3 regions of the Actinotalea fermentans genome follow, and region 1 is predicted to be linked to each of the others. Evidence: riboswitches for the same ligand, from Rfam matches in the RefSeq annotation. Region 1 holds a riboswitch; each other region holds the start of a gene.
The links. A riboswitch is a leader RNA that binds a small molecule or an ion and turns the genes downstream of it on or off. The one in region 1 is predicted to bind cyclic di-GMP.

Region 1 (6,982 bases):
CGTGGATCTCGTCGGCGAACACCCGGCCGCCGTGCCGTTCGACCACCTCGGCGAGGGCCTCGAGCTCGGCCCGCTCGGCGACGCGGCCCGTCGGGTTCTGGGGGTTGACCAGCACGAAGAGGTGCCCGCCGGCCCGGAACGCGGCGTCGACGGCGTCGAGGTCGAGGGTCGGGCGGCCGACGGCGTCGCGCGCCATCGGGACCTGGATCACCTCGCGGCCCCAGACCGCAGGGGCGGTGACGAACGGCATGTACGCCGGCGTCGGCAGGATGACCGGCGAGCCGGGGCGGGAGAAGAGGTCGATCGCCAGGCGCAGGCCCTCGGTCACGTGACCGACGGGGCGCACCCGCGCAGGGTCGAGGTGCCAGTCGTAGGCGTGCCCGGCCCAGGAGGCGAAGGCCTCGCCGAGCGCGGCGCGCACGGCCGGGGGCAGGTAGCCGAGCAGGCCGCGGCCGACGGCGTCGTGCACCGCCTCGAGGACCACGGGGGCGACGCCGAGGTCAGACTCGGCCACCCAGGCGGCGATGTCCGCCGGCATCCCGGTCCACTTGAGGCTGCCGCGTGCGCGCAGGGCGTCGGGGTCGAGGAGGTCACGAGGGTCGCTCATGGGCGCACCGTATCGGTCGCGCACGGAGCGGTCGGAGCCCTGGGTCCCAGGGACACCGGAGGCGCCCCCGGCCGGGTGGCCGAAGGCGCCTCGGACGGCCGTCGTGGCCCTCGGGTGGCCGGTGTGCCGGGTCAGTGCACCTCGCCGCGCCAGGCGCCGGTCTCGGTGCCGCGGGACTCGATGAACTCCTTGAAGCGACCCAGGTCCCGCTTGACCTGCATGTCGTCCGCGCCGACGAGCGCACCCGCCTTCTCGGTGAGGGACTCGGTCTCCCAGTCGATCTGCACCATGACGCGCGTGGTGTCGGGGGAGAGGCGGTGGAACGTCACGACGCCCCCGTGGGTCTTGCCGTCGACGCTGCGCCAAGCGACGCGCTCCTCGGGGATCTGCTCGGTGATCGCGGCGTCGAACTCCCGCTCCACGCCGCCGACGGTGGTGCGCCAGTGGGTCATCTCGTCGGTGAGCTGGTGGACCTCCTCGACGCCGCTCATGAACTCGGGGAAGGTCTCGAACTGCGTCCACTGGTTGTAGGCCGTGGCCACCGGGACGTTGACGTCGATGGACTGCTCGACGGTCGGCATGTCAGCCACCTCCGCGTGAGAGATTGACGATCGGTCGCTGTCCACGCTAGGTGTGGGGAGGCGGACCCGCCCGTCGAGCGGGGTCGCCGGTGGGCGTTGTCCCCGGCTCGGCCGGGGTTACTCCGCACGGGTGAGCGGGTTGTGCCAAACGGGTGATCTTTCGCCACGCCGGGGTTCGATCCTTGGTCAATGTCCGGTTTTGTGGCACCCTGTCCATGTCAGCGAAAAGGGCAAACCCACCGCGAGGTGGGGACGCAAAGCCACGGGACCCTCGAGGTCGGCCGGGCGAACCGAACGACAAAGGAGAGCGCACATGTCGCCTCAGACCCCAGCCAAGGCGAACCGCACCGAGACGCCTGGCGCACTGCTCACCCCCTCCGAGGTGGCGAGCATGTTCCGTGTGGACCCCAAGACCGTGACCCGCTGGGCCAAGGCCGGCAAGCTCTCGGCCATCCGCACGCTCGGCGGTCACCGTCGCTACAGCGAGGCGGAGGTCCGGAGCCTGCTCACCGGCATCCCCGCCCCGCGCGACACGGACTTCTGATCGGGACCGACGTCTGATCCCCCTTCCGCGCACGCGGTAACAGCGGCCGCACGCGCGGACCTGCACCTCCACGAGCCCCCCTGGTGACCCCCGGGGGGCTCGTGCGTTGTCCGGGCGGCGGGCGCGAGCGAGCCGGCTTTCCGCACGGTGACCCACCGCCGCATCGGGAAGGGCGAGGGGTTGACTCTGTGCGAATCTGTGCGAAAGTGGCGCCGTACCCCGTTAGTCACGGTCGATTATGTGCGAATCGCGCGCTGTCGGGCCGCGTACGGGGTACCGGGGCGGGCGACGACGCCCCCTCGCAGGCCTGAGTCGAAGGGGACCCATGACGCCACGACCACGCTCCGCGCGCCTGACGGCGCCGATGCGACGCCTCGCCCCCGCCCTCACGGTGCTCCTGACCCTCGGAGCGCTCGTGCCGGCCGCAGCGGCGGTCGCCCAACCGCCGGGCGGTGCGGCGAGCTGGCCCGTCAACGGCCCGGGACAGATCCGTGCCCGGCTCGTCCTCGAGGAGGGTGACCTCTCGCTCGAGGTCCGCCGCCGCAGCTCGGAGGTGATGACCGTCGAACAGCTCGGCCTCGTGACGGACCGCGCCGACCTCAGCACCGGCCTGCGCGTCGAGGGGCGGACGACCCGCCCGGTCGACGAGACCTACTCCATGATCGCCGGGAAGGCCCAGGAGCGGCGGTACCGCGCGACGGAGTCGGTCTTCGACCTGTCGACGGAGGACGGCGCGCAGCTCGAGCTGCGCGTCCGCGTGTCCGCCGACGGCGTGGCCTACCGGTACGTGCTGCCCGAGGACGCCCGGCACGTCGTGCGCCAGGAGACCGGGCGCTGGGTGTTCGCGGCGGACGGGACCGCCTGGAACCAGACCGGGTACCAGCCGAACTACGAGGCTGACTGGACGGAGCGGAGCATCGCCGGGAACGTCGCCGGTGACCTCGCGTTCCCGGCCCTCTTCCAGACGGGCGACACCTACACCCTGCTGACCGAGGCGGCCGTCGACGGTCGGTACGCCGGTTCGCACCTGGTCCACGAGGCGGGCTCGCTCGCCTACGGCCTCGGGCTCTACGGCGGTGAGCCGGTCACGCACGACGGCCCGCTCGAGACCCCGTGGCGCGTCGCCGTCGTCGGCGGGCTGGACACGGTCGTCGAGTCGACGCTCGTCGACGACCTCGCCGACCCGAGCCGCCTGGCCGACACGAGCTGGATCGAGCCGGGGGTGTCGAGCTGGAGCTGGATGACCGACTGGGGCAGCCCGCGCGACGAAGCCCGGCAGCGCGACTTCGTGGACCTGTCGGCACGCAACGGGTGGGAGTACGTCCTGCTCGACGAGGGGTGGAGCGCCGACTGGGTGCCGAGGGTCACCCGCTACGCGAACGCGCGCGGCGTCGACACGATCGTCTGGTTCCACAGCCGCGACCTGTGGACGCAGGAGCAGCGCGACCACTGGCTGCCGCTCGTCAAGGAGTGGGGGGTCGCCGGGATCAAGGTCGACTTCATGGACTCCGACAGCCAGGCGACGCACCAGTGGTACGACGACGTCCTGGCCGACACGGCGCGCCACGAGCTGATGATCAACTTCCACGGCTCGACGCTCCCGCACGGGCTGCAGCGCACGTGGCCGCACATCATGAGCTACGAGGCCGTCCGCGGCGCCGAGAACGGCATCTCGTCCGCGCGCTCCCTCACCGTTCCGTTCGCGCGCGGCGTCGTCGGCTCGATGGACTGGACGCCGGTGACGTTCTCCCGCGGGAACGGGAACTCGTCTAAGGCGCACGAGCTCGCGATGAGCGTCGTCTACGAGTCGGCCTGGCAGCACATGTCCGACAAGCCGGAGAGCTACGCGGCGGAGCCGATCGCCGAGGAGTTCCTGCAGAACCTGCCGACCGTCTGGGACGAGACCCAGCTGGTCTCGGGCGAGCCCGGCGAGCACGTCGTGCTGGCGCGCAGGTCGGGTGACACCTGGTTCGTCGGGGCGATGCGCGCCGGTGCGCCGGCGTCGCTCGAGATCCCGTTGGCCGTGCTGGCCGACGGGCCGTGGATCGTGCACACGATCAGCGACGCCGGCGGCGACGGGTCCGTGCTCGCGGGTGACGTGGCGACCCTGACGTCCCGTGACGTGGTCCGCGTCACGACGGCGAGCAACGGGGGAGCGGTGGTCGTCGCCTGCCCGGCGACCCCGGGCCGGACCTCGTGCTGGACGCCCGTGGAGCCCACGGCGACGCTGGACGTGACGGTCACGCCGACGGCGGCGGAGCTCGAGGTGGGCGACGTCGTCGAGGTCAGCGCCCGGGCGGTCGTCACCTCCGGGAGCGGCACGGACGTGGTCTTCGGGCCGCGCGTGCCGGCCGGGTGGACGCTCGACGGCGCGCCCGTCACCCGCGACGCCATCGCCACGGGCGACGTGCTCGAGGGCGCGTGGCGGCTGACGGTCGGCCCGGAGGCCGTGCGCGGTGACGTCGAGGTCGCCGTCGGGGCGGCGTTCACGTCCGGCGGGCGCGACGTCTTCGCCGCGGAGGGGATCGACGTCTTCGTGGCGCCCGACGCGCCGACCGGGGCAGCCTGGCTGTCGGACCTGCCGTGGCTCGAGGACGCGTCGGGGTGGGCCAGCAACAGGCGTGACGCGGCGAACGCCGGCACGCCCCTGACCATCCGCGGCACCGTCTTCGACAAGGGCATCGGCACCCACGCCCCGAGCACCGTGACGGTGTGGACGGGCGAGCAGTGCTCCGTATTCCGTGCCGTGGTGGGCACCGACGACGGCGTCGAGAAGCCGCAGGAGAGCTCAGCGGCCTTCCGTGTGCTCGGCGACGGGCGGATCCTCGCCGAGTCACCCGTCCTGCGCGCGACCTCCGACCCGTACGAGATGGTGGTGGACGTCCGCGGGGTGGACCGGCTCACGCTCCAGACGACCGACGGCGGGGACGGCAAGAACAACGACCACACCGACTGGGGCGACGCCCGCGTGTGGTGCGGTGACGCCGAGGGACCGCAACCCCCGGAGGAGCCCGCCGGACCGACCGGCACGCCGTACGTCAGCGACCTCGAGTGGACCGGCGAGTCGAACGGCTACGGCCCGATCGAGCGGGACATGTCCAACGGGGAGGCGGCGCGGGGCGACGGTCGTCCGCTGACCATCGCGGGCGCCGTCTACGCGAAGGGCATCGGCATGCACGCCACGGGCCAGCTGACCGTGTGGCTCGGGCGTTCGTGCACGGTGTTCGAGGCCGTCGTCGGGATCGACGACGAGGTCTCCCAGAGCGGGTCCGTGCGGTTCGAGGTCTGGGGCGACGGCGCCCTCCTGGCTCAGACGGGCGTCGTCACCAGTGCCGACGGCGGCGTGCCGATGGCGGTCGACGTGTCCGACGTGCGGCGGCTCACGCTTCGGGCGCACGAGGCCACGAACGGCAAGAACTTCGACCACGCCGACTGGGCGGACGCCCGGCTCGTCTGCGCGGACGGCTGATCCGCTGGTCGCGGTCGCGCCCCGGTCACACCGCCGGCCGGGGCGCGGCCGCGACCTGCCCGCCCAGCGGCAGCGTGGTCGCGACGAGCACCTCGTCCACGGCCGCCTCGAGCGACTCCAACGCCGCTGCCGGCAGGCCGTCGTCCGTGACGAGGACGTCCACGTCCTCCAGCGCCGCGAACGTGCCCATCCCGACGAGTCCCCACTTCGAGTGGTCCGCCACCACGGCCACGCGCTGTGCCGACGCCACGAGGCTCCGGTTCATGTCGGCCTCGAGCAGGTTGGGCGAGGTGAACCCCCGGTGGGCGTCCATGCCGTGGGTGCCGAGGAAGACGACGTCGAGGTTGATGTGCCGCAGGCTGCCGACGGCGACCGGCCCGACGAGCGCGTCCGACGGTGTGCGGACGCCCCCGGTCAGCACCACCGTGCGCTCTCCCGGTTGTCCGTCGAACACCTCCGCGACCCGCACGGAGTTGGTCACGACGGTGATGCCGTCGACGCCGAGCAGGCGGTGCGCGAGCGTCCACGTCGTCGTGCCCGCCGAGAGCCCGATCGCCGAGCCCGGGCGCACCAGCGTGGCCGCCAGGGCGGCGATCGCCTCCTTCTCCGCCAGGTCCCGGACCAGCTTGGACTCGAAGCCAGGCTCGTCGGTCGTCGAACGGCCGGGGAGCGTGGCGCCCCCGTGCACCTTCTGGACGGTGCCCTCCTGGGCGAGGTGGTCGAGGTCGCGGCGGATCGTCATCGCCGACACGTCGAGCTCGCGCACGAGATCGGTGACGCGGACGCTGCCGTGGGCGCGGACCATGTCACGGATCAGCGCCTGGCGCTGGCTGGCGAGCACCGCCGCTCCTCTCCGCCTCGCACGGCACGATGCCGCACCAGCGTAGGTGCGCGACGGCTCAGATGTGGTGCGCCCCGGCCCGGGCGGGGTGGGGCGCCCAAGGGCCGGTGCCGGTCACCCGGCGGTGGCGGTCGCGTAGTCCGGGAGGAACACCGGGATGTCCCCCCAGGCGGACTCGGTGCTCGATCCGTTGCTCAGCTCGACGCCGATCCGCGCGCGGTACGTCGCGGCGGGGAGGGCGCCCGTGCCGTCCGGGCAGGCCGCGAACTGGGTGCTGAGCTCGATCCGGCCCTCGCTCCCGCTGCCGCCACCCTCCGAGCCCGATGTCATCGTCACCGGGACGGACGCCGGGGGCGGCGTGGTGGGGACGGCGACGACGACGTCCTGCTCCGAGACGAGCCACAGCCCGACGACGGTCGCCGCCACCGATTGCCCGCTCCAGTCCTCGCCGGTGATGGCCGACCAGCCGAGGTCCAGCGGCACCATGACGTCGCCGTCGATACCCCCGCCGTAGTCGCCGACCCAGAGGTCGGGGGAGGTCTCAGCAGGCGCCGGGACGACCGTTCCGCAGGCCTCGAGCCCGGGGATGGCGGGCGCCTCGGGCTCCTGCGTCACCGAGGGGGCCGCGGTGGGCGTCGGCGTCGGTGTGGTGCTCGGCGTCGGCGTCTGCGTCGCCGGGGAGGAGGGCGAGGCGACGACCGGATCGGCGCCGTCGTCGCCGCCGGCAAGCGCCACGGCGGCGGCCACGCCACCGACGACGAGAAGGACCGCGGCCGCGAGGACCGCGACGCCCCATGGGCGCCGGTACCAGCGGACGGCAGGTGGTGCACTGGTCCTGTCCGGGCCGTGCGCCTGGTGCTGCGGGTGATCGATGCTGTCGCGCGCGTCCATCTGTGCCCCCGTTGCTGCTCGATCGGCCGCCCGGCTCGGGTCGCCGACG
Region 2 (6,982 bases), on a different contig from region 1:
TCGCCAAGTTCGGCCTGGGCGCGCACCAGGTGGGGCGACCGGCCTCGTCGTTGTCTCCTGGCGAGCGTACCCGGGCGGCGCTCGCGCTGCTGCAGGCGCGCGGGGTGAACCTGCTGGTCCTGGACGAGCCGACGAACCACCTCGACCTGCCGGCGATCGAGCAGCTCGAGGCGGCGCTGGAGTCCTTCGACGGCACGATCCTGCTGGTCACGCACGACCGCCGGATGCTGGAGACCGTGCGCCTCACCCGCCGGTGGCACGTCGAGGGCGGGCGAGTCGCGGAGGTCGAGCCCGGCTGACGCCGGTCGCGCCCGACCGGGCCTGACGGGCCCCGACGGGCCCTGACGCAGCCGGGGTCAGGACGACGCGCCGGAGACCTCGTCCAGTCGCTCGAGCAAGCGGTCCGCCGCGCTCTCGATCGCGTCGTGCCCGTTCTGGGCCGCGCGTTGCTTGGCGTGGATGAGCGCCGCGCGGTTCACGCGCCGGAAGTCCCCGTAGGGGAAGGCGTAGCGGCCCTTGGTGTCCTCCGACGCCTCGGGGTCGACGGCCAGGTGCCACGCGCCGAACCCGTCGTAGCCGTCCCGCTCGACGACGCGGTTCTCCTCGTCGGCGCTCGGGGCCGCCTCGGACCACTCGGTCGTGGTGTCGTACGTGCCGTCGTCGATCAGGCGGCGGGCCTGACGGACGGCCGCATCGTTCACGGAGTAGGTGGGCATGTCCTCGACGGTAGGCGCGATCCGCCGGCGCGCATCCCGAGCGCTAGGTTCGGACGGCTCATCCCGGTCGGCCCATGGCCGATCGGAACGGTGCGACACCCCGCCGCCCGCGTCTTGCCAGAAGGAATCGCCTGTGCCCAGAGCCCACGTGTCGGCGCCCGGCGTCGTCCCGGCGCCGGCCCGGCCGAGGGACGACGCGCCGTGCGCCGACCCGCGGGACGCCGAGGAGGCGGCCGTCGTCACCCTGGGTGCCGATGCCCTCCGGAGCGTCCTGCAGCCGGTGGTCGACCTGCGCACGGGCGAGGCGGTCGCGCACGAGGCTCTCCTGCGGGGCCCCGCGGGTACGCCCTTCGAGTCCCCGCTCGCGCTCATCGCGGCCGCGCGCGAGGCCGGCCGCTCGGCCGAGCTCGACGTCGCCGCTCTGCGCCGGCACCTGACGCACGCGGGCTCGAGCCTCGCCGGGCCGGAACCGCTGCTCTTCGTGAACCTCGAGCCGACCACGCTGTCGGTGGCCCTCGACGAGGTGCTCGGGGTGCTGGCGTCCCGGCCGGACGGGCTGCGCCTGGTCGTGGAGTTCACCGAGCGCGCCCTCGCCACCGATCCCGCGGCGATCATCGACGCCGCCGAGCGCATCCGCGAGACGGGCTGCGCCGTCGCGCTGGACGACGTCGGGGCGGAGCCCGCCTCGCTCGCCTTCGTGCCCCTGCTGCGGCCCGAGGTGGTCAAGCTGGACCTCCGGCTGCTGCGGACCGTCGACGACCCGGCGACGATCACCGTCGCCCACGCGGTCCGCGCCTACGCCGAGGAGTTCGGGCGCGACGTCGTCGCGGAAGGCGTCGAGACCGCCGGGGACCGCACCCGCGCGGTCGTGCTCGGCGCGACGCTGGGCCAGGGCTGGCTGTGGGGGCGACCGGACCCCGCCCCGCGCCCCGCCGACGGCCGCGCACTGCGGGTCCGTGCGTCGCTGCCCCGCCTCGGCCGGGCGCCACGCACGCCGTTCGAGCTGCTGCGCCCGGACGAGACGCAGGCCGGCCCGAAGGAGCTGCTGCTGTCGGTCTCGCGCGGGCTCGAGCTCGCCGCGGTCCAGTCGCGGGTCCCCCCGGTGCTGCTCAGCGCGTTCCAGGACGTGCGCAACTTCGGCCGCCCGACGGCGCGGCGGTACTCGACCCTCGCCCGTGACCTGCCGCTCGTGGGCGTGCTGGGACACGGCATGGCGGGCACGCCGTCCCCGGGGGTCCGTGGCGCGTCGATCGCGCCCGACGACGACCTCGCGCGCGAGTGGACCGTCGTCGTGCTGGGGGCCCACGAGGCGATCGCGCTGATCGCGCGCATCCGGCCCGACGGTGCGCCGGGTGGGCCCGCCGCGGAGAGCGGTTCCGGCGTGTGGTTCGACTTCGCCGTGACGCACGACCGGGCCCGCGTCACCGAGGCCGCGCTGCTGCTGCTCGAGCGGCTCAGCGTCCGGGCCAGGTGACCCGGTCGGCGGGGCCGACCTGGCCGTGGCGGTCCCTGCCGTAGAGCACACACAGGCCCTGGCCCCGGCGCTTCGCGTCGTACATCGCGGCGTCGGCTGCGGCGACCATCGCGTCGACGGTCGGCAGGCCGTCGAGTGCCACGGCGACGCCGACGCTGGCCGTGATCGTGTAGCTGTGCCCGTCGAGCTCGTAGGGCGCCCGGAGCGTCTCGGAGATGCGGTGCGCGACGGCGAGCGCCGCCTCGGCGGTCGCGACGTCGTCGAGCAGGACGAGGAACTCGTCCCCGCCCACGCGCGCGGCGGTGTCGCCCGCCCGCAGGGCCGCGCTGATGCGGTCGGCGACCGTGACGAGGAGCTCGTCGCCCGCGGCGTGGCCGTAGGTGTCGTTGACCCGCTTGAAGTCGTCGAGGTCGAGGAAGAGCACGGCGAAGCCGGCGGAGCGGTTGCTCGCCAGGTGCATGCGGTGGTCCAGGCGGTCCCAGAACGCCGCGCGGTTGGACAGCCCCGTGAGGTCGTCGTGCAGGGCCCGGTGACGGAGCTCCCGCGTGGCGGCCGCGAGCTCGGCGGTGCGATCGGCGACGCGGCGCTCGACCTCCTCGAACGACGCCGCGAGCTCCTCGCCGAGCGAGTTCACGCCGGCGGCGACCGCGTCGACGATGTCGCCGTCCGGGCCGACGGTCGCGCGCGCGTCGAACCTCAGCGCCGCGAGCTCCTGGATCACGCTGACGACCTCTTCGAGTCGGCGCTCCAGGTCCGGAGGGCTCGCAGGGCCTCCAGGCTCCTGCGGCGGAGTCACCCCAGGTACCCCGTGAGCCAGGCGACCGCGGCGTCCTCGTCGTCGAAGAGCCGGGTCGGCGCCTTGGGCCGGTTCACGTTCATGAAGAAGTTGCCCATCATCCGGCTGAGCGGGTTCCCGACGACGATGCCGACGGCGGTCACCACCTCGTGGCGCCGGATGAACTCCAGGCGCCCGGCGCGGTCCTGCGGGCCGGCCTGCCGGACGTCGACCATGAGCGGGGCGGGGCGACCACCCGTGACCTCGGTCATCGCCTCGATCGTCGCGACGGCGTCCTCCAGGCCCGAGGGGACGGGCGGGGACCAGACGAGGCGGACGACGCCGTCGGGCGGCAGCCACATCCGGAACTTGGGGTGCGTGACCTCCGGGCGGCTCATCGCGAGCCCCCGGGCACCAAGGAGGTGCTCTCGTGACTCGCGGGCACGATGGTCACAGGTCCATCCCTTGTTCGGCGGCCCGGCTGACCTCGAGGGCCCCGTGGCTTTGCGTCCCCGCCTCGCGGCGGGTTTGCCTTGTCGTCGCTCACCTTCCTTATCGGCTCACGAGGGCGCCGTGATGAGGAAATGCCGGGCCCGACGGGGCGCCGACCGGGCTGTCGACGCCCCGCCGGGGGGACCGGCGGCAGCGCTCAGCCGCAGGCCACGCCTCCCAGGGCGACCGCGCTCGGCGCCGGTGACGACGGGCCGTTCGCGACGAAGCCGACCGTGACGGACGCGCCCGGGGCCAACGACGGCGACCACGCCGGCGCGGAGACCGTCACCGTGCGGCCGGACTGCGCGAAGGTGCCGTTCCAGCCGTTGCCGATCGTGACGCCGTCGGGCACCGAGAAGCTCAGCGTCCATGGTGAGACGGCGGCCCCGCCGTCGTTGGTCACGGTCACCGCGCCCTGGTAGCCGCCGGGCCACGCGTTCGCGATCGTGACGTCGGCACTGCAGGTCCCGACGGGGTCGGGCTCGCCCGGGTCGCCGGGGTCGCCCGGGTCCCCGGGGTCGCCGGGGTCGCCGGGGTCACCGGGGTCGTACGGCCGGGGCTGCGGCGGCACGAGGGAGTCGGCCAGGATCGCGTACTTGCGCTGGTTCACGGTCTGCCAGTCGTCGCCGACGATGCCGCCGGTGTCGCCGGAGTTCGGGTTCCACGACCAGTACGTGAACGACGTGCCCTTGGTGTCCATGTAGTCCATGAGCGCGGCGAGCCACTGGGCGTCCTGCGGGTCGGCGAGCGTGCTGCCGAACTCCCCCACGAGAACGGGGGCGATGTCGTCGGTCTGCAGGTAGCCCCAGAAGTGCTCCCACACGTCCGGCAGGTTCGCCGGGAAGTCGGGGTTGCGGGACGTGTCGAACCACGGCTGGCGGTCGTAGACGGACAGGCCGTAGTCGTGCGCGGAGTAGACCAGCCGGTTCGCGTGCTGCAGGCGCACCGGGTCTTCGCGCGCCCCGGCGAGGTTCCCGCCCCACCAGGTGCAGCCCATCGGGTCGTCCGGGATGTCGTCCCACGAGTTGGCGGTACCGCCCGACAGGCAGCTCACGCCTTCGACGACGATCAGCCAGTCGGGGTTGACCTGGTGAATGGCGTTGCCGATCCGCTCGGCGGCGAGCCGCCAGTCGCGGGCGGGGTCGCCGCAGCCCCAGCAGGCGCCGGTCGCTGCGGGATCGGTGCCCTCGGCGTGCGGCTCGTTGAACAGGTCCGCACCGACCACCGTCGGGTTGTCCGCGTAGCGCTCGGCGAGCAGCTGCCAGTCGGCGATCATGCTGGCCTCGGACACCGTGGGGGTGTACCAGAGGGGCGTCTGGCCGGCGGCGGACGGGCGGTGACGGTCGAGGATGACGCGCATGCCCAGGTCGCCGGCCTGCGCGATGACCTTGTCGAGGATCTCGAGCGGGCTCAGGCCCAGCAGGTCGGGGTTCACCGAGCTGTTGATGCTGGTCGCCTGGGCCCCCGGCCGCAGCGCGTCGCCCGCGAACGGGACGCGCAGCGTGTTGAAGCCGAGCTCGGCCATGTGGGCGAGCTGGTCCCGCCACGGCACGGCGGACCACAGGCCGTGGAAGGTCTTGTTGTCCGTCTCCATGCCGAACCAGTTGATGCCGGTGAGCCGGACCTCGGCGCCGGTGGCGTCGAGGATGCGGGCGCCGTCGGTGTGCAGGTACCCGGTCCCCGTGCCGACGGCGGCCGCGGCCGCGACGGGTGCGGCGGGCGCCGCGCCGGCCGTGCCGATGGCGCTGGCCATCGGACCGGCCGCGAGCGTCCCGGCGAGGAGCGCCAGCCCGGTGATCGCCCCGGCGAGGCGCGGTCGACGGCGTCGTGCTGTTCTCATGACCACTCCTTCAGCGCGCAGGCAGTCGTCGGCGGGCGCGACGGGCGCTCGTCGGCCTGGCACGACCAGCCATGCAAGCGGGAAGGAGGGGCGCCGCGGAGGGCCCGAAACGTGTAAGTCCTGCGGTCAGCCGGCGTCGGGCACGGCGGCCGGCTCCGGCGCGCGCCACACGCGGTACTGCGGCGGGAACACCCCGCGCGGCTCGTAGTGCGCCCACATCACGCGGTCGAGCAGGAGCTCCACGAGCGGCGTCTGCGCACCCGGCGTGAACGGGCACGCGGCCACGGCGGCCTCGCGCAGCGCGGCCTCGTCGCGCACGACGGCGTGCCCGGCGACCATGAGCTCGTCGTCGACGTCCTCCGAGCCGGTCGAGTGCAGGGCGTACCGCCCGTCGCGCTCGAGGTCACGCAGCTTCGGGGACGGCTCGATGAAGGCGAACAGCGAGCCGGAGGCCCAGACGGGCATGATCGGGTGGATCCGCGGCGCCCCGTTCGCGCCGACGGTCGCGAGGTAGCCGAACCCCTGCCCGGGCACCGTCAGCAGCGCTCGCGCCGCCTCGGCGACCTCAGGTGCGGACTCGGCGAACTGCCCCCATGTCGTCATGCGGGGATGCTCGCACCGTTGATCATCAACCCGCCAATCTCCGCGCCTGCCGTCCCCGCCCCCGTCCCCGCGCCCATCCCGCGCTCCGTCCCCGCGCCCATCCCGCGCTCCGTCCCCGCGCCCATCCCGCGCTCCGTCCCCGCGCCCATCCCAGAAGTCGCACCGCTCACGGAGGCCGTGTTCTCGCGCGACGGCTCGCGGAGGCGGGGACACTTCCGAGAAGTAGTTGCCGCGGAAAGCAGTTCTGAGAACAGTCCCCCCGCCGCGGCCGTCGCACCGGCACCAACAACGACTCGAACCTGCAACCGGCGCGGTCCAGCTGCCCCGCTCACGGCCGGCGGGTCAGCGACTGAGGCCCTGCAAGCGGGGGACGCAAGGAGCACGGGGCACACACGACGCACGGGGCACGCAAGACGCACGGGCACGCAAGGAGCACGGGGCACGCGAGGAGCGGGAACGCTTCTCAGAAGTAGTTGCTGCGGAAAGCAGTTCCGAGAAACCTCCCCGGCCGTCTGCCGCACCACCGCGCGAACCCACAGCGGATCGCTGAGCCGGTCAAACGCACAACGGATCGCCGGGCGGCAGCGCCCACAGCCGCCACAGCACCGACGCGCGGCATCCCGTGCGCGAAGGGAGGATCCGTGCGGCGCCGCGTCGGGCCGGCGGAGGCCCGATGCGGGAGGGCGTGGTGGGAGCCGAGGAGGACGTGGTGGGAGCCGAGGAGGACGTGGCGGGAGCCGAGCGGGGCCAGGTCGAGGACGGGTCCGAGGCGATCACGGCGGAGGACGACGCCGAGCTGTGGCGCCTGGAGCGGGCTCGGCAGGGCTGGGCGGAGCTCAGGGACGCGACTCGCGCAGCGCGCGAACGGAAGCGCGCCCGCCACCTCTGGCTCGACGACGGTGACGACCCCGCAGACGACGGCGACGCCCCCGGACGTGACGGCGCCAACCTGCAGGGCGGCCATGACGGCCCCGCGGACGACGATGGCGACCTGGCGCGGACCCGGCGGTGGCGCATGACGGCGTCTGAGGCGACGACCTGGGGGGCGCTCGCCGCTGTGCTCACCGCACTTCCGGCAGCCC
Region 3 (6,982 bases), on a different contig from region 1:
CCTCCTCGTCGAAGGCGATGATCTTGGCCATTCGGATGGATCCTCCGGTTGTGGCGGATGAGTCGGCCGAGGTGCCCGCGACGGACGGACCAGGGCGGCGGCGGTCAGGTCCCGCCGCGCTCCGGACCTCACCGTCGGCCGGTCGTGCGTTGTCACTCTCGCATCGAGAGTGCTAAGGCGATTATTGGCACTCGGACCCCGAGAGTGCAAGCAGCCGCCGCCCTCCCGGGGAGGACGACGGCTGCAGCCGGCGGCGAGGGGCCTCAGGTGGCCTGGTAGTCCGTGGCGAGGACGACGACGATGCCCTCCGGCGCGTCCGTCGCGGACTCCACGACCTGGGCGATCCCGAGGGTCTGGGCGACGAGCTGCGCCGTCGTGATGTCGTTGGCCGTGGCGTAGTAGACGACCGAGGCGGCCGGGTCGTCACCGTCCCAGTTCAGCGCCGAGACGTCGGTGAACCCTGCGGCCTCGAGCCGGTCGGACGCGTTGCCGGCCAGCCCCGAGCGGTTCGTCGCGTTGAAGACGTCCACCGGCCGCGCCTGGTCGAGCGGCGGCGGCGGGGGCGGCTCAGGAGTGGCCGTCTCGGTGGGCGTCGCGGCGGGGGTCTCCTCCGCCTGCGTGGGGTCGTCCGCGGGCTCGTCGTCGGCGGGCGGCTGAGCCTCGGTGCCGCTGTCACTGCTCGACAGGCCGTCCCAGTCGGACAGCACGGTCACCGCGGCGTACGCGAGCGCGGGGAAGACGACGAGCACGACGAGGAACGGCCACCACCGGCTCCAGCGCGACCGCGGAGCCCGGTGGACACCCCGAGGACCACCCGCTCGTGCAGCGGCGTCGAACTCGTCGGGGGGATACGGATAGGAGCCCGGCTTCACGCCCGACAGGCTAGCGTGCGGGAAACGGGGTCAGGCGTCGATCCCGAGCCGCCGCGCGGTACGGGCTCGCTGACGGGACGTGCGCATCCGCCGCAGACGCTTGATGAGCATGGGGTCGTACGCCAGGGCGGCCGGCGAGTCGATGAGGGCGTTGAGCACCTGGTAGTACCGCGTCGCCGACATCCCGAACAGCTCGCGGATCGCCTGCTCCTTGGCGCCCGCGTACTTCCACCACTGCCGCTCGAAGCCGATGATCTGCTGGTCCCGCTCCGACAGCCCGGCCGCGGGCGAGACCACGGGGGCGAGTGCGGCGAGCGGGCTGTCCATCGGTCCTCCGTTACCGCCGGCGGCGCCCTGAGGGGGCGTGGTGCCGGTCGCGTGCTGGCGTGTGCTGCGTGACGTTCGGGTGTCCCCATGGTAGTCGGCTAATGACACGCGTGTCATTAGCGCGCGTGTCGTCCCGGGCGCCGGCGCTACTCTCCCGACGTGCCCAGGCTCCCGCTCGACCAGCTCGTCGCACCGGACTGGGCCCGCGCTCTCGCGCCCGTCGAGCCGCGGCTGCGCGCCATCGGCGACGCGCTACGGGCCGAGGTGGCTGCCGGCCGCCGCTACCTGCCCGCGCCCGACGCCGTCCTGCGCGCCTTCGCCCGCCCCCTCGCGGAGGTGCGCGTGCTCGTCATCGGGCAGGACCCCTACCCGACGCCGGGACACCCGGTGGGGCTCTCGTTCTCCGTCGCACCGCACGTGCGCCCGCTCCCCCGCTCGCTGCAGAACATCTACCGCGAGCTGACCGACGACGTCGGCGGGAACCCTGGGCCGACCGGTGACCTCACGGGGTGGGCCGAGCAGGGCGTGCTGCTGCTCAACAGGGTGCTCACCGTGGGCGAGGGGAACCCCGGTTCGCACCGGAACCTGGGCTGGCAGGAGATCACCGACCGCGCCGTGGCGGCGCTGGTCGAGCGCGGCGGCCCGTTGGTCGCCGTGCTGTGGGGGCGGGACGCGCAGCAGGTCGCCCCGGCGCTGCGGGGCGTGCCCGTCGTCGCGAGCGCACACCCCAGCCCGATGTCCGCCGACCGCGGCTTCTTCGGCTCACGGCCGTTCTCGCGCGTCAACGCGCTGCTGGCCGACCAGGGCGCGGGCCCCGTCGACTGGTGCCGTCAGGCTCCCCCAACGGCCGGCGGCGGTCCGTCCCCACGTCCCACCGCCGGCCACGAGTGAGGGCTATGCCTCCGCACCGCTGAGCACGACGGCCACTCCGGCCACGTGCTCGGCTGACACCGGCGAGGTCGCCGGCACCTCGACGCGAACCTGTTCCCCAGCCACCACCGTGGTCATCTCGGCGAGCGTGGCCCCCCCGGGCCCGTTGAGGGAGACAGTGACGTCCCATCCCTCGCACCGCGCATCCAGCCCCGACAGCAGGGCGGCGGTGACGCCGTATCCCATCAGTGTGGCGTCGTAGGCCACGTCGTAGTCCACTGACACCGAGGACGAGCTGCACTGCTCGTTCTCGCTACCACCCACGAGGATCTCGAGCGGATCCCCAGCGGCGCCGGCCGCGGACGCGGTCCGCACGCCGAACGCAGCAAGGCCGACCAGCGCAACCGCTGCGACCTTTCGTGCTGCTCGGGTGTTCATCCGGTACCCCTCCATGGGTTCCTGAGATTGCTTCCTGGCTTCTGCACCTGTGCTCCGGACCTCCTGTCCGGTGCCACCTGCGCGCACGCAGGCGAGTGCCCCGTGGGGCCTAAGGTGTGTTGTGGAAGCCGGCGAAGGCATGCCGCGAGGGGCGCCTTGCCGGGGGGCTGGTCCACTGCCAGTTGGCGTTCATCGGAACCCTGTCGTTCGGTAGCCCGGCTGACTACGTGAGTCCCGTGGCTTTGCGTCCCCACCTCGCGGTGGGTTTGCCGTTATCGCTGACCTGTTCAGGATGACCGTCCGGGGCCGTCGCGTCCAGGCCCTTCACCCGGACGCCGTGTCCGGATTGGCCCGCCTCGTGCTCAAAGGGGCAGACTGCCGGGGTGGATTTCACCCGCACGGCCGCCTCACACGGGACGCCGACGGGTCGGGGGACACCACGGTGGCGTCGCTACGTCGCGCTCGGGGACTCGTTCACCGAGGGCCTGTGGGACGTGCCGGACGGCGTCGACCCGGCCGTCCGCGCGTCGGCCGGCGACGTCGGCGCGCTCGTGGAGGTCCCCTGCCGGGGCTGGGCCGACCTGCTCGCCGCGCACCTCGCCGAGCGGTCCGCGGCCGATGGCGGCGCCGGGGACGGCCGCGACGACGAGCCGTTCCGCTACGCGAACCTGGCCGTCCGGGGCCGGCTCCTGGGCCCGATCGTGCGCGAGCAGGTGCCGGCTGCCGTCGAGCTCGGGCCCGACCTGGTCAGCCTCGTCGGCGGCGGCAACGACATCCTGCGCCCAGGCGTCGACCCCGACGCCCTGGCGGCGATGCTGGAGGGCGCGGTCGCCGGTCTGCGCGCCGCAGGCGTGGACGTGCTCCTGGCGACCGGGTTCGACACGGTGCACAGCCCGGTGATCCGCCGCACGCGCGGCCGGACGGCGGTCTTCAACGCCCACGTCTGGACCATCGCCAACCGGCACGGCGCCCACGTCCTGGACATGTGGGGCATGCGTTCGCTGCACGACTGGCGCATGTGGGCCGACGACCGGATCCACCTCACGACGGACGGCCACCGCCGGGTCGCGCAGGCCGCGCTCGTCGCGCTCGGCCTGCCGCCCGACGACGAGCGCTGGGACGACCCGCTCGCGCCCCTGCCCCCGCTCCCGCGGGCCGCGCGCGTGCGCGCCGACGCCGCGTGGCTGCGCACGCACGCGTCACCGTGGCTCGCGCGACGCCTGCACGGACGCTCGTCCGGCGATGCGAGGGCGCCCAAGCGACCGACGCTGGAGCCCGTCGGCTGAGCACGGGCGGCGGGGCAGGCGCGCGGACGATCACTCCGCGCAGAGCGTGAAGGTGATGCCCTGCCCGTCGCGGATGCCGTAGTTGCCCCAGTGGCTTCCGCTGACACGCCAGACGTTCCCCGGAAGCTGCTGGAGGGTGTAGGCCCCTCCACTCGCGTACACGCGTTGATACGTGTTCGGAGGCGTGTTCGCGAGGGCGACGGCTGCGGACATCTCGACGTCCGCGCGCCAGCCGGCGTAGAAGAGCGGCGTCCCCGTCACCGACACCGACGTCGTGACGCAGGCGTTCCACGGGTTCCCCGTGACGGGCCCCTGGATCACCGTGTAGGTGAGCGCCGGGTCGTACTGCGGGGCCGGCGTGCTGTAGTGGCAGACGGTGAACGACAGCGCGGGGTCGGTGCTGCGCAGCTTCTTGTAGTTGCCGGTCCCGACGATCGTGACCTTGCCCGCATCAGGGTTCGCGGCGAACGCGACCTTCTGGGCGTCGGCACCCTGGATCTGGTAGCCCGAGGTTGCCCCGTTGAACGGCCGCTGACCGATGTTCAGGTCGACGGCCCAGTCCTTCTGGGACGTCTGGTTCGTCGTCGAGACGGTGACGTCCACGCAGAACTGCTGACCGACGACCACGGACGTCCACGTCACCGAGCGAAGATCCGTCTCCGGGGTCCCCGGGGTGATCGGACCGGTCACCGGCGGCTGGGGCGAGTAGGTCCACGTGGTGGCGATTGACCACCCCGCGACGACGGCCGAGACGGGGTTGCCGGTCGACGGCGGCGTGAAGGAGCCGCTGAGATCGAGCGGCGTCACGGTGCCCGCGACCGGTGCGGAGGCGATGCTCGCGGTCCGCACCTGTGCCCCGTCGAGGACCATCAGGTCGATCCGCTTGCCGACGCACGCCGACGGCCAGGTGGCCGGCGTCGTCACCTCGATCCAGGTAGCCGTGCCAGCGACGGCATCGGTGGTCACGGCGAGCGTCTGCCCGGCACACGGGTTCGTCGCGGACGCGACCGAGATCTGCCCGCCGTTCACCTGGAGCTGGGCGGCGTTGCCGACGACGACGGCCGTCGCCGCCACGACCGTCGAGACGGCGAGGACGATGCCCGCCCGGAGCGCGTTCCTCACGAGTGCATCACCACGTCGACGCGGACGATCGACCGCGTGCCCACGGCCGGGAACGAGCCGGTCCTGAACGCGGTCGAGGGCACCTGGCCCGTGACCTCCACGATCGGGCCGGAGGCACCGATGACGCTGAGCCGGTACTGCTGGCCGACGCAGTTGGGGTTGATGCCGCTGAGGTCGACGGCCGTGGTGGTGAAGCCGGAGCCGGTCGGCTGGCTGACCAGGGCGGCGGTCACCGGCGCCTGGTTCTGGCACGACGTCACGGCGGCCGAGCCGGCGGCGAGCGACGTGCTCACGACGCCGAGGCTCGCCGCGGAGGCCGCCCCCAGGCCGAGCGTCGCCACCGCCGCGACCGCGACGGCCGCGAGTCGGCGGGGGCGGGGAGTGGTCGTCCCGAGGCTGCGCCAGGCAGCACGAAGGCCCGCCGGGTGGCGCGGACTGCGCGTCACGGGGCCTCCTTCGGGGCGGTGTCTCAGGCGCCCTCCCGCGGTGCGCGGGGGGCGGTGGGGGGAGTGCAGTACTGGTGCTGGTGCTCGGTCCTGGCGCTACGTCAGACGAGCGCCGTCACCGGCGGCTCGTCCGACTCGGCATCGGGCTCGGCCTCGGCGACCTCTCGCTCGGCGTCGGCCACCAGAGCGGCGAGCTCGCCGTCCTCGTCCTGGCCGTCCGTCTCCGGGTCCTCGTCCTCGGGCTTGCCCGGCCAGACGACCACGGCGAGCGCGATGACGAGGAGCGAGATCCAGGTCAGCGGGCTGAGCAGGATCGAGGCGAACTTCCCGACCTGCGGCAGGTGCAGCACCGCCGAACCGAGGATCTGGTCGCCCTTCGGGTTCCACGGGTCCAGGAAGTCGTTGTTGTCACCCTGGACCACCCAGCCGTCGTCGGCGTTGCCGTCGACGATGCGGTGGATCACCCTCGCGCCGCCCACGTCGGGCGGCGTGTAGACGATGACGTCACCGACGTCGACGGGCCCGCACCGGGAGACGACCAGGTCACCCGTGTAGTACGTCGGCTCCATCGAGTGACCGGACACGATCGTCAGGGTCGTGCAACCGCCCAGCGAGCTGGGCCACAGGAGCCACCCGACGACGAGAGCCCCGACGAGCCAGAGCGCGCTCGTGGCGAGCCCGAGCAGGCGGCGCGGCACTGCCGCGCCGCCCTGCTCTGAGCCCTCACGTGCGACCACGATCCCGTGGGCCTCGACGACGTCAGTGGATGACGACGGCCGCCGACACCACCGACTCGACCGAGACGGCCGACTCGAGCGTGAAGGTGTAGGCCGTGCTGCCGGCGACGACCGTCTGCTCAGCACCGCCGCTCACGTCCTGCACCGTCACGCCGACCTGCTGGCCGAGGCACTTGCCGGCGGCGTTGTCGACGTCGTTGACCGTCACCTGCGTGACCTCGTCGCCGACGACCGTGTACGTGAGGTTCACGGCGTCGTCGCAGCTGGTCACGATCGTGCTGCCGGCGCTGAGGCTGGCCGAGTTGACGTCCAGGGTGGCAGCAGCGGCGAGGGAGAGACCGGCGATGCCGATGACGGCGAGACCGGCGGCGGCAGCCTTACGGCGCGTGGAAGCCATGGATGTGTCCTTCTGTCGGGTGCGGGTGGGTAGCCCGCAGCGGGGGGTCGCCGGTGGGGGCCGGCCGCTCGCGCACCGGAACCTGGGGAGGGAACCGGGCGTGCGAGTCACCTTCGATTGTGATGGATTCCGCCCGTTGGTGGGGCACACGAATGCCTCTTCACCCGCTCACGGAACCGCTTTTCACCCGCTCGAAACCCATGTCGTTCTTTCCGCCGCCTCGCCCTCTGCGCGCGTGGGGCGAGGTCTGCGACGCGCCGCGCATCGGACGGCGCATTCTGGAGCGGTCGAGCCGTGCCATCACCCGTCATTTTGCACGTCACTCAGGTCACACATCTCGGAGCCGCCTGTCGGATTCGAACCGACGACCGTCCGCTTACAAGGCGGGTGCTCTACCACTGAGCTAAGGCGGCACAGGGGCCGGGCGACGCATCGCCCGGCCCCTCAGTCTGCCAGGGTGCCTCAGCCGCGGGCGTCGTCGATCGCC

Region 2: linked by a shared signal. The riboswitch ahead of AFE02nite_RS07910 (DUF7793 family protein) and the one ahead of AFE02nite_RS00410 (BldC family transcriptional regulator) in region 1 are both predicted to bind cyclic di-GMP.
Region 3: linked by a shared signal. The riboswitch ahead of AFE02nite_RS08530 (hypothetical protein) and the one ahead of AFE02nite_RS00410 (BldC family transcriptional regulator) in region 1 are both predicted to bind cyclic di-GMP.

The regions. Positions count from the first base shown of each region.
Region 1 is NZ_BJYK01000001.1:88,841-95,822, forward strand. It holds gene AFE02nite_RS00400 (MalY/PatB family protein) at 1-607, opposite strand, end outside; gene AFE02nite_RS00405 (SRPBCC family protein) at 739-1,188, opposite strand; cyclic di-GMP riboswitch class I at 1,408-1,482, shown strand; gene AFE02nite_RS00410 (BldC family transcriptional regulator) at 1,502-1,732, shown strand; gene AFE02nite_RS00415 (NPCBM/NEW2 domain-containing protein) at 2,058-5,201, shown strand; gene AFE02nite_RS00420 (DeoR/GlpR family DNA-binding transcription regulator) at 5,227-6,042, opposite strand; gene AFE02nite_RS00425 (hypothetical protein) at 6,157-6,933, opposite strand.
Region 2 is NZ_BJYK01000004.1:134,940-141,921, forward strand. It holds gene AFE02nite_RS07890 (ABC-F family ATP-binding cassette domain-containing protein) at 1-299, shown strand, start outside; gene AFE02nite_RS07895 (hypothetical protein) at 357-716, opposite strand; gene AFE02nite_RS07900 (sensor domain-containing phosphodiesterase) at 850-2,190, shown strand; gene AFE02nite_RS07905 (GGDEF domain-containing protein) at 2,171-2,911, opposite strand; gene AFE02nite_RS07910 (DUF7793 family protein) at 2,983-3,363, opposite strand; cyclic di-GMP riboswitch class I at 3,434-3,508, opposite strand; gene AFE02nite_RS07915 (cellulase family glycosylhydrolase) at 3,615-5,297, opposite strand; gene AFE02nite_RS17350 (pyridoxamine 5'-phosphate oxidase family protein) at 5,424-5,900, opposite strand; gene AFE02nite_RS07925 (MarR family winged helix-turn-helix transcriptional regulator) at 6,574-6,982, shown strand, end outside.
Region 3 is NZ_BJYK01000004.1:265,553-272,534, forward strand. It holds gene groL (chaperonin GroEL) at 1-31, opposite strand, end outside; gene AFE02nite_RS08515 (LytR C-terminal domain-containing protein) at 264-872, opposite strand; gene AFE02nite_RS08520 (DUF3263 domain-containing protein) at 903-1,199, opposite strand; gene AFE02nite_RS08525 (uracil-DNA glycosylase) at 1,359-2,090, shown strand; gene AFE02nite_RS08530 (hypothetical protein) at 2,094-2,522, opposite strand; cyclic di-GMP riboswitch class I at 2,714-2,788, opposite strand; gene AFE02nite_RS08535 (SGNH/GDSL hydrolase family protein) at 2,891-3,793, shown strand; gene AFE02nite_RS08540 (hypothetical protein) at 3,824-4,915, opposite strand; gene AFE02nite_RS08545 (hypothetical protein) at 4,912-5,361, opposite strand; gene AFE02nite_RS08550 (signal peptidase I) at 5,463-6,098, opposite strand; gene AFE02nite_RS08555 (hypothetical protein) at 6,121-6,495, opposite strand; tRNA gene AFE02nite_RS08560 (tRNA-Thr) at 6,837-6,908, opposite strand; gene AFE02nite_RS08565 (DsbA family protein) at 6,958-6,982, opposite strand, start outside.